Regions from separate parts of the Streptomyces sp. NPDC043685 genome, predicted to be linked through region 3. Evidence: riboswitches for the same ligand, from Rfam matches in the RefSeq annotation. Region 3 holds a riboswitch; each other region holds the start of a gene.
The links. Region 3 has a riboswitch for cyclic di-AMP ahead of AC0665_RS19620 (C40 family peptidase). Riboswitches for the same ligand answer to the same signal wherever they lie in the genome.
Positions count from the first base shown of each region.

Region 1: another riboswitch for cyclic di-AMP. It lies ahead of AC0665_RS01845 (C40 family peptidase); the one in region 3 lies ahead of AC0665_RS19620 (C40 family peptidase).
Region 2: another riboswitch for cyclic di-AMP. It lies ahead of AC0665_RS16940 (M23 family metallopeptidase); the one in region 3 lies ahead of AC0665_RS19620 (C40 family peptidase).
Region 4: another riboswitch for cyclic di-AMP. It lies ahead of AC0665_RS11190 (M23 family metallopeptidase); the one in region 3 lies ahead of AC0665_RS19620 (C40 family peptidase).

Region 1 covers NZ_JBWKCH010000001.1:367,688-370,886, forward strand. Annotated here, with positions in the region: gene AC0665_RS01840 (TDT family transporter) at 1-409, opposite strand, end outside; gene AC0665_RS01845 (C40 family peptidase) at 487-1,665, opposite strand; cyclic di-AMP (ydaO/yuaA leader) riboswitch at 1,674-1,846, opposite strand; gene pcrA (DNA helicase PcrA) at 2,172-3,199, shown strand, end outside.
Region 2 covers NZ_JBWKCH010000004.1:733,014-736,212, forward strand. Annotated here, with positions in the region: gene AC0665_RS16930 (alginate lyase family protein) at 1-954, shown strand, start outside; tRNA gene AC0665_RS16935 (tRNA-Met) at 1,009-1,082, shown strand; cyclic di-AMP (ydaO/yuaA leader) riboswitch at 1,381-1,537, shown strand; gene AC0665_RS16940 (M23 family metallopeptidase) at 1,549-2,577, shown strand; gene AC0665_RS16945 (aldo/keto reductase) at 2,718-3,199, shown strand, end outside.
Region 3 covers NZ_JBWKCH010000005.1:597,551-600,749, reverse strand. Annotated here, with positions in the region: gene AC0665_RS19630 (ATP-binding protein) at 197-652, shown strand; partial or broken gene AC0665_RS19625 (DUF6328 family protein) at 956-1,111, opposite strand; gene AC0665_RS19620 (C40 family peptidase) at 1,193-1,666, opposite strand; cyclic di-AMP (ydaO/yuaA leader) riboswitch at 1,670-1,804, opposite strand; gene AC0665_RS19615 (hypothetical protein) at 2,220-2,528, opposite strand; gene AC0665_RS19610 (ATP-dependent Clp protease proteolytic subunit) at 2,536-3,171, opposite strand.
Region 4 covers NZ_JBWKCH010000003.1:437,906-441,104, reverse strand. Annotated here, with positions in the region: gene AC0665_RS11195 (DUF6250 domain-containing protein) at 1-636, opposite strand, end outside; gene AC0665_RS11190 (M23 family metallopeptidase) at 831-1,745, opposite strand; cyclic di-AMP (ydaO/yuaA leader) riboswitch at 1,750-1,904, opposite strand; gene AC0665_RS11185 (alpha-galactosidase) at 2,222-3,199, opposite strand, start outside.

The DNA.
Region 1 (3,199 bases), on a different contig from region 3:
ACTCGGCCGCGGCGAGCGTGGCGCCGAGCACCGCCAGCCCCTGGGTGGCCGCACAGCGCAGGAACACCGTTCCGCGGCGCTCCGGGTTCGCCGCGACGAGCAGCGCCGCCCACAGCAGGGCCGCGAGCGCCAGCAGCGCCGCGGCCGACCGCTGCCAGCCGGCCGCGCAGAAGCCGGTGCCGATCAGGGCGGTCGCCGCCGTGAAGGTGAGCGCGGCCGGCGTCTGCGCCGGCCACCGCGACGGCCGCAGCACGGCGTACGCGACCGCCCCGGCCCAGGCCGCGCAGGCCGGGACGAGGGCGACACGGGAGAGGGTCTCGTACCCCGCCGAGTCGAGACCGACCGCCAGGGCGCCGGTCGTCAGCGCGTACATCGCGCACAGGGCGGCGGACAGGGAGAGACCGGGCATGGCGCCGATGCTAGGCAGCGCCGTGCGCGCGGGGAGAGGGGCACGCGCGCGTGCCCCTCAAAATCGGACCAAGACCGTCAGGCCGGCCGCACCACGCTGTGGATCGCCGACTCGCCGTCGTAGTAGATCGACTCCTCGCGCACGTACGTACCGGGCTTCGGGGCGTGGATCATCATGCCGTTGCCGATGTAGATCCCGACATGGGTGACGTCGTCGTAGAAGAACACCAGGTCACCGGGCTGGGCCTGGGAGAGCGGGACCGTGGTGCCGGCGTTCACCTGGTCGTAGGTCGTGCGCGGCAGGGTGACGGACGCGGCCTTCCAGGCGGCCTGGGTGAGGCCGGAGCAGTCGTAGGAGCCCGGGCCGACGGCCCCCCACACGTACGGCTTGCCGATCTGGGCACGGGCGAAGGCGAGCGCCTTGTCGGCCTTGGTGGCGTACGAGGAGTCGGCCGGGGCGGTCGTGGAGGACGAGCCGGAGCCCGTGGACCCCGACGCGGAGGACCCGCCGTCCTGCTGCCCTGCCGCCTGCTCCTGCGCCGTCTGCCGGGCGGCCTGCTGCCGGGCCAGCTCGTCGGCCTTGCGGGCGGCCTCCTCCCGCTTCTCCCGCTCGATCGCCGCGAGCCGGGCCTTCTCCTCGGCGGTCAGCCGGGACATCAGCTCGCGGGCATCGGCCAGCTTGCGCTGGACGGTGGCCTTGGCCGCCTTCAGGTCGCCCTGCGACTCGGTGAGCGTCTCGAGGCTCTCGGTGGCCTCCTGGCGCTTCTTCATCGTCTCGGACTGCTGTGTGACGTAGTCGTCGACCGCGACCTTCTGACGGCCCGTCATCCGGTCCATCAGCTGGGTCTGGTCGAAGTAGTCCTGCGGGGTGTCCGCGAGCAGGAACGTGGCCGTGTCCGGGGCGGCGGCGCCGGTGCGGTACTGGGCGGAGGCGAAGGAACCGAGCTCCTCCCGCGCCTCGTTGAGCTTCTGGGTGCGCTGGGCGACGTCGTCCAGGAGGGTGTCCACGCGCTTGCGCTGCTTCGCGGTCTTCTCCTTGGCCGCGTTGTACTTGTCGGTGGCCGACTCGGCCTGGCGGTACAGGTCGCCGACCTTCTTCTCGACGTCCTCCAGGCTGGGCTTGTCGTCGGCCTCGGGGGTGGCGTTGGCCGACTGGGACAGCAGGGCCACGGAGGTGAGGGCCGCCGTTGCGAGGGCGGGGGTCCGTATGCCTGCCACGCGCGTACCCGTAGGACGCGACTTGCGGTGCGACGCCAAGGGAGGCGACTCCTTCCACGTTCCGCCTACCGGGTTAGCTGTCGGGTTCGGGCGGATGGTTCGGAAGGGTTGCCCTACGGCCTTCTCCGCACAGGGAGTCGGGCCGATTCACCCCAGGTTCACGGTTGGGTCCCCGGCTCCGGCTGCCGCTGCGGCACACCGGACTCGGCGGAGGCCGCGCGGCCCGGCGACGTTCGCCGGTGGGGGTCATGCGGCCTGATCGCACCGTAGCCAATTCGTGTGGCCCTTGTGAAGGTTGATGGGTGATATGCCCGATACATTTTCGTGACCTTACTCATGAGCGTTGCGGAGAGTGAATGATCCGGGGCGGTTGATCACGACATGTCCGCGATCGGGGAGGGTGTAGCAGGCCGTCACCGGCCGGTCATGGAGGGCGACAATACGCCGCCGGACCGTCGGCCCGCGGCCGGGTGCGCGGCGATGTTCCGGCGATGTTCTCGGGGCGGCGGCGGGCTGTCAGTGGGGCGCCCTAGACTCGGAGAGCGATGAGCAGCCTCTTTGACGACAGCTTCCTGGCGGACCTCCAGGCCCGGCGGGGCCCCGCGGACGAGCCCCCGCCGCCGCCCGAGGACGATCACGTACCGGAGCCGATCCCGGACGATCTGTTCGGCGGGAAGTTCGACGCGCCGCCGGACCGCGACCCCTACTACCGGGACGGCGCCCCCCGCCCGGTGGTGGACACCGCCACCCTCCTGGAGGGGCTGAACGACAACCAGCGCGCCGCCGTCGTCCACTCCGGCTCCCCGCTGCTCATCGTGGCCGGCGCCGGCTCCGGCAAGACCCGTGTGCTCACGCACCGCATCGCCCACCTGCTCGCCGAGCGGGACGTGCACCCCGGCCAGATCCTCGCGATCACCTTCACCAACAAGGCCGCCGGTGAGATGAAGGAGCGCGTCGAGCAGCTGGTCGGCCCGCGCGCGAACGCCATGTGGGTCATGACCTTCCACAGCGCGTGCGTGCGCATCCTCAGGCGCGAGAGCAAGAGGCTCGGCTTCACGTCCTCCTTCTCGATCTACGACGCCGCCGACTCCAAGCGCCTGATGGCCCTGGTCTGCCGCGACCTGGACCTCGACCCCAAGCGTTTCCCGCCGAAGTCCTTCAGCGCCAAGATCAGCAACCTGAAGAACGAGCTGATCGACGAGGAGGACTTCGCCGCCCAGGCCGCCGACGGATTCGAGAAGACCCTCGCCCAGGCCTACGCCCTGTACCAGTCGCGGCTGCGCGAGGCGAACGCCCTCGACTTCGACGACCTGATCATGACGACGGTCAACCTGCTGCGCGCCTTCCCGGACGTCGCCGAGCACTACCGCCGCCGCTTCCGGCACGTCCTGGTGGACGAGTACCAGGACACCAACCACGCGCAGTACGCCCTGGTCCGCGAGCTGGTCGGCACCGTTGAGCACCCGGTCGACGTACCGCCCGAGGCCGAGGTCCCGCCCGCCGAGCTGTGCGTGGTGGGTGACGCCGACCAGTCGATCTACGCCTTCCGCGGCGCGACGATCCGCAACATCCT
Region 2 (3,199 bases), on a different contig from region 3:
CGGCCGCACGAGACGGTCGTCTGCCCGGCCGGCGACCTTCAGGGCCGCGGCTGCGCCGCGGAGCGCGAGGACGCCCTGGCCGCCTACGCGCAGGCCCTGCTCTTCGCCGCCACCGGCGAGCGGCGGCACGCGGAGAAGGCCAGGCAGCTCATGGACGCCTGGGCGGCCACGCTGCGCCGGCACACCGGGGAGAAGGCCGCGCTGCAGGCCGGCTGGACCGGGTCGGTGTGGGCGCGGGCCGCCGAGATCGTGCGGCACACACCCGGCGGGGGCTGGCCGGCCGCGCGGGTGCGCGGCTTCGAGGACATGCTGCGCACCGCCCACCTCCCCCAAGTCGTCGCCTCCGACCCGGACTTCACCGGATCCTGGGACCTGGTGGCGATCGACGCCGTGATCTCCGTGGCGGTCTTCCTCGGCGACCACCGGGTCTTCGGCCACGCCCTGGAGCGTTTCCGGGAGCGCGTGCCCGCCTACCTCTACCTGGAGAAGGACGGCCCCGTGCCGCTCACCGTGCCCGGCTCCGGCGTGGACGGCCCGCAGCGGATGGCCTCGTACTGGTTCGGCCAGACCACGTACCGGGACGGCGTCTCCCAGGAGACCTGCCACAGCTTCCGGCACGTGGGCGCCTCGCTCGCCGCCACCGCCCACATCGCCGAGACGGCCTGGCACCAGGGCGTCGACCTCTACGGCGAGATCGAGGACCGGCTGGCGACCGCGCTCGCCCTGCACGCCCGCCACGAACAGGGCGGGCGCGCACCCGAGTGGCTGTGCGGCGGCCGGGTCGAGCGGGGCCTCGGACCCCATCTGGAGGTCGCCCTGCACCATCTGGAGGAACGGCGCGGCCGGTCCGTCCCCGCCGCGCACGAACTGGCCGTCCGGGCCCGGCCCGCCGGCACCGACGACCTGTTCACCGCCTGGGAGACCCTCACCCACGCGGGCGCCCCGGACGGCTGAGCGACGGGTGTGCACGAGCTGTCCCGCGGATGGCGTACACTGGAATCACAACGACGCGGGGTGGAGCAGCTCGGTAGCTCGCTGGGCTCATAACCCAGAGGTCGCAGGTTCAAATCCTGTCCCCGCTACTGAAGGCCGAGGGCCGGAATCCGAAAGGGTTCCGGCCCTCGGTGTTTTTCCTCGAGATCTCGCGACGACCCTCACGCTCGGTGAGCGAACCACCCCGTTCCGCATCACAACTGACACACCGTCAAAACCCGTAAGTTACTTGTGAGGTGGTCAACTCGCCCGATTTAAGCCGGTCATGGCAGGTAAGTCCGCGCGAAAAAGGTTAATGATCAAGTGGAATCGCTGGAATACCCCTCGTGCGTCTATTAACGTTCGATAACGCAGCGCGGTCGTCCCAGCCGTCACAGAAGGCGGCTCCGTGCGCACGCGCCGAATCCCGAAAGGGAACCGGGGAACCACCACTTGGGGTGAATCGGGCGGATACCACCGTGGAAGCACGGTGGGTATACGCGCGTAGGAGACCTTCCTGCTCCGAACCCGTCAGCTAACCCGGTAGGCGAGAAGGAAGGAAAGGAGCACGCCCACGTGGCGTCCAACCGGCCTGCCCCCGCAGCCCCGTTCGCGCAGAAGCGCGACACCGACACCTTCGGCTACGGCGGTCAGCGCACCGACGAGGGCCCGTTCCAGGAGTGGAACCCCACCGAGGAGTCCATCCGTCCCGTCCGTGGCCGGCACCGCGTCACCAAGCAGCGCGGCGGAGGTCTCGCCCGCAGCTCCACCGTCCTGGGCGTCGGTGTCATAGCCGCCGTGGGTGCCGGCGGCATGGCCAGTGCCCAGACCGGCAAGCCCCCGGTGTCCATCTCCGTGCCGGACCTGCCCTCGGTGGGTTCCCTCATCTCGGACGACGACACCCCTGAGGGTTCCGCCACCCCGCTCAGCAGCCTCGGCACCGCCACGGCGGACCCCGAGGAGAACACCTCCGGCGCAGGCGAGGCGCTGCGCGCCCGGATCATGGCGCAGGTCGAGCACCAGCAGGAGCAGATCGAGACCAAGGCCGCGCAGGACGCCGCGGCCGCCGCCGAGAAGGCAGCGGCGCAAGCCGTCGCCAAGGCGGAGAAGGAAGCCAAGGCCAAGGCCGCCGAAGCCAAGAAGAAGGCGGAGGAAGAGGCCAGGAAGAAGGCCGAGGCCGAGCGGCTCGCCGCCCTCGCCAAGCAGTACACGCTGCCGACCTCCTCCTACACCATCACCTCCAGCTTCGGCCAGGCAGGCGCCTACTGGTCCTCCGGCTACCACACGGGCCTGGACTTCGCCGCGCCCACGGGCACGCCGATCAAGGCCGTGCACAGCGGCACCATCACGGAGGCCGGCTGGAACGGCTCCTACGGCTACAAGACCGTCCTCACCCTCGATGACGGCACCGAGATCTGGTACGCGCACCAGTCCTCCATCGGCGTCAGCGTCGGCCAGAAGGTCAGCACCGGCGACGTCATCGGCCGCGTGGGCGCCACCGGCAACGTCACCGGCGCGCACCTCCACCTGGAGGTCCACTCCGCCGGATCCGCGAGCGGCATCGACCCCATGGCGTGGCTGCGGGGCAAGGGACTCACCCCCTGAGCGGTCCACACCCGTGGAAGCACCGGCGGCCCTGACGACGACCCCCCGACGTCAGGGCCGCCGGTTTTCCGCCGGGTGTTTACGGGAACTTTGCGTCCGTTGTGGAATCAGGCATTCCTGTACGGGCGTTGACACGGAGCATGACTTCTCTGCGCAAGCTCGGCTCTTCCGACCTCGAGGTCTTCCCCCTCGCCCTCGGCGGCAACGTCTTCGGCTGGACCGCCGACCAGGACCGGTCGTTCGCCGTCCTCGACGCCTACACCGCCGCCGGCGGCAACTTCGTCGACACCGCCGACGTCTACTCGGCGTGGGCCGAGGGCAACCGGGGCGGGGAATCCGAGACCATCCTCGGCCGGTGGCTCGCGGCACGCGGGAACCGCTCCGACGTGATCGTCGCCACGAAGGTCAGCCAGCACCCCGACTTCCAGGGCCTGTCCGCCGCCAACATCAAGGCCGCGGCCGACGCCTCCCTGCGCCGCCTCGGCACCGACTACATCGACCTCTACTACACGCACTTCGACCGGCCCGACGTGCCCGTCGAGGAGATCATCGGCGCGCTCGACGAACTCGTGAAGGCCGGGAAGGTGCGGCACATCGCCGCCTCCAACATCTCCGCCGAGCG
Region 3 (3,199 bases):
TTCCGAGCCACCCAAATACGGTCTCGCGTCGCAGAGTTCACCGCTTCGAGCGACAGATATATGCATATCTTGGTGGATCGCCGTCCTTCACGGGCGTTCTGGTGGCAGTCTGGCGACGAAGCACCAGTCCGGGACCGTACTCGAACCATCCGCTCCGTGTCGGACCGCGGTCCCGTGGGAAAGGGACGACGTCGCCATGGCAGACCATTTGGAAGCATCCGTCACTCTGCCGAGCGATCCCGCCTCGGTCTTCGCAGCGCGTGCCTATGTCGTGGACACGCTGGCGGAGTGGGGCCTGCCGGCGGGCACGGAAGTGTCCGACACCGTCCGGATCATCGTCTCCGAACTCGCCACCAACGCCGTCCAGCACACCTTCGGCCAGTCGCCCACGTTCACCGTGGACGTCGCACTCGAGCGCGACGAACAGCTGCGCATCGGCGTCACGGACAGCCACCCGCGCTTCCCCAGACGCCTGCCGGCCGCCGTGCAGCAGGACAACGGCCGAGGACTGGTCATCATCCGCTGGCTGACCGCGGAGTGCGGCGGCCGGCTCCGCATCCGCCCCACCCGCGAGGGCGGCAAGACCATCTCGGTCGAGCTCCCGTGGGCCGTCCCGGTCCGGCCGGCGACCACGGCCCGGCAGGAGCCGTAGCTCCCCCCGCGCGCGCCCCGGCCCGCGCGACCGTCACCGCTGCCGCGCCGACGCCTCCCGGTGCGCAGCCGCTCCCCGGAGCCCTGACGGCTGCCTGACGGTGTGCCGCAGCGGTGCGGGGATCCCGCCGACGTCCTCCCGCTCCGGCTCCTGCCCGGCGGCCTCCGCGGCGCCCTCCGCCCCGTTCCGCAGCCCTGCCCGCCGTGCCAGCCGCGGCAGCACCCCCCACAGGCCGACGCAGACCAGGAACGTCGCGACGCCCGCCGCGACGCTTCGAGGACCTCGGCACGGTCCAGCGCGTCACCAGCGCGAGGTGCAGGCGAGCGAGAGCAGGAAGGCGAAGAGGATCTGTACGCCCGTCCGGGTGATCCGCAGTTCCTGGAGCAGCTCGACGACGTCGCGGCCGGCGCGTTGCAGCGGAGTCTCGTTGCGCGCGGTGCAGGGACGGTGCTCGGCCAAGGGGTGACGGGTGTCCCTGGGAGCCCGTGTCAAGCGCCGGCGTGCGGCGGCGCGTCAGGACGCCACCGCACGCCGGGTGGATCACTTCACGCGCCCGTACCAGACGCTCTTGGTCCAGATCTTCTGGAGCCGCACCACGTCCCCGCTCTTCGGGGAGTGCCAGAGCTTGTTCTTACCCGCGTAGATACCGACGTGGTACACGTTGCTGCCCGAGTGGAAGAACACCAGGTCTCCCGCCTTGCGGTTCTTGGCGGAGATGTGGCGGGTCTTGTTGTACTGCTGGGCAGCCGTGCGGGGGAGCTTCTTGCCGGCCTTCTTGAACGAGTAGAGCGTGAGCCCGGAGCAGTCGAACCGGTGCGGACCGGTGGCCCCGTACTTGTAAGGTGCACCCTTCTTCGAGGCCGCGATCTGGAGTGCCTTGGTCGCCGGCGTGGCTGCCGCGGCGTCGGAGGCGAAGCCGGGCGCCACTATCGAACCGCCGACGGCGGCGATGGTGAGCGCCGAGGCCGTGCCGGCCCGGGCCATGAGCGACGGGACACGATTGAGCGCAGTCATGCGCAACCCTTCGTCAGCCGCCTGTGAAGGATGACCTGTCGGATTCGGGCTGGCGAAGTTGCCCGGCCGCTGACGCGGCTTCACCCCAAGGGCTGCTCGGCTCCGGTCATGGCGTGACCGTGTCGGCGACCCGTCGTGCTTGGGTCCTCCACTCCTGCCGATCCACTCCTGTCGACCGGTCATCCGGGCGGCGGCAGGACTCGGCGTCCGCCCGGATCGCCCCGCCACAGCGGCGGGGGCTTGTCGTCAGACAGGGATCTTGGCTCATGCCTGTCCGGATTTCCCAACGGAACCGGGGATTTGTGTTGTTACTCACCACTCGCCCGTTCGGGTGGACACGTGTGCGTTCGAGCCACTGTCCACGGGTTCGCGGAGCGCCGGACCAGCGATGGAATAACCCATTCCGTCCCCTGGCCACGCGCGTTGCGCAACCGGGGCGGTCTCGAAATCGGTCTCCCGTCTACTCCGAACAGGGGTACGTCATTTGGTCCGTTTCGACTCAGCTCCGGACGCCTCTCAGTCGGATCGGGCGTCCGGGATCGACGGCTTCGCGTCAACTGGCGGACTCCGGCGGGAGGCTGAGCCGTGCCGTGCGCCGCTCGCCGTCCAGCACCCGCAGGGCCCGGGCCAGCGTGCGGGCGTGCAGCTCTCTCTCGCCCCGCTGGTGCATCAGGGCCAGTGCGTCCCGCAGGGCGGTGGCCTTGCCGACCAGGGCCTGGGCGGCGCGCAGACCGCGGTAGGTGTCGCCGTCCTGCGCGGGGTTGATACGACCCAGCAGGTCGACGACCTCGAGGTAACGGTCGATCAATTCCGCCTCGGCGCGTGTCAGGGCGGGCAGCGGCGGCAGTTCGGGCGGGAGCACCGGGACCTCACCGTCCGGCCGGCGGGACCGGGATGGCCTTGCGGCTGGGGATGATCCCGTCCACCAGGCCGTACTCCACCGCTTCCTGGGCGGTGAGGGTCTTCTCCCGTTCGATGTCCGTGCTCACCTGCTCCTGGCTGCGGCCCGTGTGCCGCGCGAGCATCTCCTCCATGCGGAGCCGGATGCGCGTCAACTCGTCGGCCTGGATCGCCAGATCGCTCGCCTGACCCCGGGCCGGCTCGGGCAGGGCGGGCTGACGGATCACCACGCGCGCGTCGGGCAACGCGAATCGCTTGCCGGGGGTGCCTCCCGCCAGCAGCACCGAGGAGACGGCGCCGGCCCGGCCCAGGCAGATCGTCTCCACGTCGCAGGAGACGTACCGCATCGTGTCGTAGACGGCCGCCATCGCGTGGAAGCTGCCGCCGGGGGAGTTGATGTAGAGCGAGATGTCGCGGTCCGGGGACCGGTACTCCAGATGTATGAACTGGGCCATCACGTCGTTCGCCGAGGTCTCGTCCAGGGGCGCTCCGAGGAAGACGATCCGCTCCTCCAGGAGCTTGGAGTACGGGTCCATCGTCCGGTGTCCCGGCCCGGTCCGTTCGGTGAACTCGGGCAGCACGTGACGGGCGGACGGTCGGCTCATGACGAACCCCTCCTCGCGGCGCGGCTGT
Region 4 (3,199 bases), on a different contig from region 3:
GTGCCCGCCCGTGTAGGGCTGCGGGTCGGTGTGGTCGAAGACGAGCCGCCCGTTGTTCCACCATTGGACCGTGGAGCCGTCGGAGACGATCCGGACCCGGTTCGGCTCGTTCGCGGCCAGCAGCGGCTCGGTGTAGTCGAGGACCAGGGGCCGCACGCCGGGCTCGCCGACGTAACGGCGCAGCCGGGTCGTGGTGTTGTAGTTGGCGCCGTAGCCCGCGTAGTAGGTCGTGAGGTGGTCGTACTCGTCGAGGGCGCCGCCGCGCCGGGTCGCGAAGAGGTCGTGCGGGGAGCGGACGTCGGTCGCGTTCCAGAAGTTGTTGAGGTCCGAGACCCGGTCGTTGGCCCCGCCCTCGGAGACCGGGGTCGCGGTGTACTCGAGCAGGTACGGCCCTTCGAGCCGCCGCCTGAACCACACGGTGGCACCGCTCGGCACGTCGATCTCCAGGACGCCGCGGGAGGCGGTGACCGTGCCGCCGTCCTGGAGTTCGGTCACCCACTGCCCGAGGCCGTGGCAGAAGTCGTCGCGGGCGACGAGGCGGCGGCGGGGCGCGGCCTGCGCGGGCGCCGTCGGCGAGAGGGCCGCGTATGCGGCTCCGGCCGCCAGGGCCGCGAACGCTCTGCGGGTGGTCGGCACGGGACACAGCTCCTCGGGATCCGCCGGGAAGGCTCTGGAAAGCGCTTGCACTCCGGATGGGATCACTCTGTCCCAACTGCCGCCGTCTGTCGATCCCTTGATGCGACGTCGGCCCGCGCACACCGAAGGCCGGACCCGGGATCGATCGGGGTCCGGCCTTCGGAGGCGTGTCAGGCAGGTGGTCGTGCGGTCGGTCAGCCGACGGAGACGCCGTGCGAGCGCAGGTAGGCGACCGGGTCCACGTCCGAGCCGTAGTCCGGCGTGGTGCGGATCTCGAAGTGCAGGTGCGGTCCGGTGACGTTGCCGGTCGCGCCCGACAGGCCGACCTGCTGCCCGGCGGTCACGGTCTGGCCGGCCGAGACGGACAGCTGGGACAGGTGGGCGTACTGGGCGTAGAAGCCGTCGGCGAGCTTGATGACGACCTGGTTGCCGTAGGCGCCGCCCCAGCCGGCGGAGACGACCGTGCCCGCGCCGACGGCCTTCAGGGAGGTGCCGGTCGGGACGACGAAGTCGACACCGGTGTGGTAGCCGCTGGACCACATGCTGCCGGACATGTGGTACGGGGTGCCGATGGTGGCGCCGTCCACCGGGAGGGTGTAGCCGCTGGAGTTGCTCTGCGCGGCGGGCTGGGCGGCGGCCGGCTTGGCGGCGGTCTCCGCCTTCGGCGCCGGGTCGGCGGCGGACTGCTCGGGGGCCGAGGCCTTGGGCGTCGCGGGGGCGGACGGCTTCGGCGCGCTCGCCGCCTTCTTGCCGATCGACAGCTTCAGGCCCGGGTGGATCAGCGACGGGTCGGAACCGACGGCGTCACGGTTGTCGGCGTAGAGCTTCTTCCAGCCGCCGCTGACGTGCTGGTCGGCCGCGATCTTCGCGAGGTAGTCGCCGGCCTTCACGGTGTAGACGCGGGAGCCGGTGGCGTTTTCGGCGGCCTTCTTCTGAGCGGCCGGGGCCGACTGGACGGCCTTTTCCGGAGCCGACTGCGGGGTGGCGGCGTGGGCGCCGGCGGCCCCCATGAGCGGGAGGGCGAGGGCGGCCCCGCCGGTTCCGGCGACGGCGATGGAGCGGGTGAAACGCTGAGTCTTGGGGCGGCGGTGCTTACCCTTCGCGGGCATGACGAATTCCTCTCCGTCGCCTGCGAGGTGAGCTGTCGGGTGCGAGCTGGAGATGCCCGGCCGCGCCGAGGCGTGGCTTAACCCCAAGCCGTTCCGGGAACCGGAACAGGCGTCTTACCTGTGGGTCCCCCGCTCCTGCCGTACGTCGGGTCAGTGTGTGGGGCTCCGGGCGGCGGCAGGATTAGGCGTCCGTCCGGATTGGTGTGGAACGTAAGCGACCAAGACGCAATAGGACAAGCTTGCGGTTGCCCGCGACGGTGTTTCCCTCACCGCGTCGACACATTCCGCCGTCACCGAGCGTGGATTACCGATCTCCCGCTTTGCTCAATAACCCTGCGCATTGCCGGAATTACGTGAACATGGCAACAACACATCGTCACGAATATGACGATGGTCACGCGCCCCGACCTCATCTCCTTTACGATCGGGGCACGTTATCCCCTTAACTATCTAAGCGCCCTATTCGGACAGAAGGGCTACTTCCGCTTAAGACGGACGACGGTGGCGTCGAGATCCCCGCCCAGGCCGACCCGCAGTCCGTGATGGAGCAGCAGGGCACCTCGGTGAACTTCGCCCGTTTCGAGGCATTCGTACTCCGCCGCCGGGTCGAGGCCGCGCAGCCGGAGTGCCGGGACGGGCTCGCCGTAGCGCTGCGCCTGGAGCCAGGCGAGTACGACGGTCTCCTCGCCGAGGACGTACTGCACGGCGCTCAGCCCGCCCTCCGGGGGGCGCAGCCGGTACAGGTCGCCGCGCTGCACCACGGGCCGGATCTCCTTGTAGAGCCCGACCCACTCCGCCGCCTCGGCCAGCTCCTCGGCCGTCCACTTCGTGAGGTCGCCGCCGACCCCGAGCACCCCGGCCATGGCACTGACGAACCGGAACCGCAGCGAGCTGGCCCGGTGGTTGAGCATGGCGTTCGGACTGTCGGTGACCCAGGCGGCCATGACCCGGGCCGGATGGATCTGGCTGAAGCCGTGCTGGATGGCGAGCCGGTCCAGGGGGTCGGTGTTGTCGGAGGTCCACACCTGGTCCGTGCGGCTCAGTACGCCGAGGTCGATCCGGCCGCCGCCGCCCGAGCAGGACTCGAAGGCCACGCCCGGGTGGGCGGCCCGCAGCCGGTCCAGCAGGGCGTACAGGCCGCGCACGTGGTCGACCCACAGCCGCTGCGGATAGGGGTCGTCGGGCCAGCCGGCATCGGTGAAGCAGCGGTTGAAGTCCCACTTCACGTAGTCGATCGGCGCGCTGGACAGGAGCCCGTCGAGCTGCTCCCACAGATACTCCCGGACATCCTCACGCGCGAGGTTGAGGACGAGCTGATTGCGGAACTCCGTCCGCTTTCGTCCTGTTTGGTACTGCACCCAGTCGGGGTGCGCGCGGTACAGATCGCTGTCCGGGTTGACCATCTCGGGCTCGACCCAGATGCCGAACCGCATGCCGAGTCCGCGCACATGATC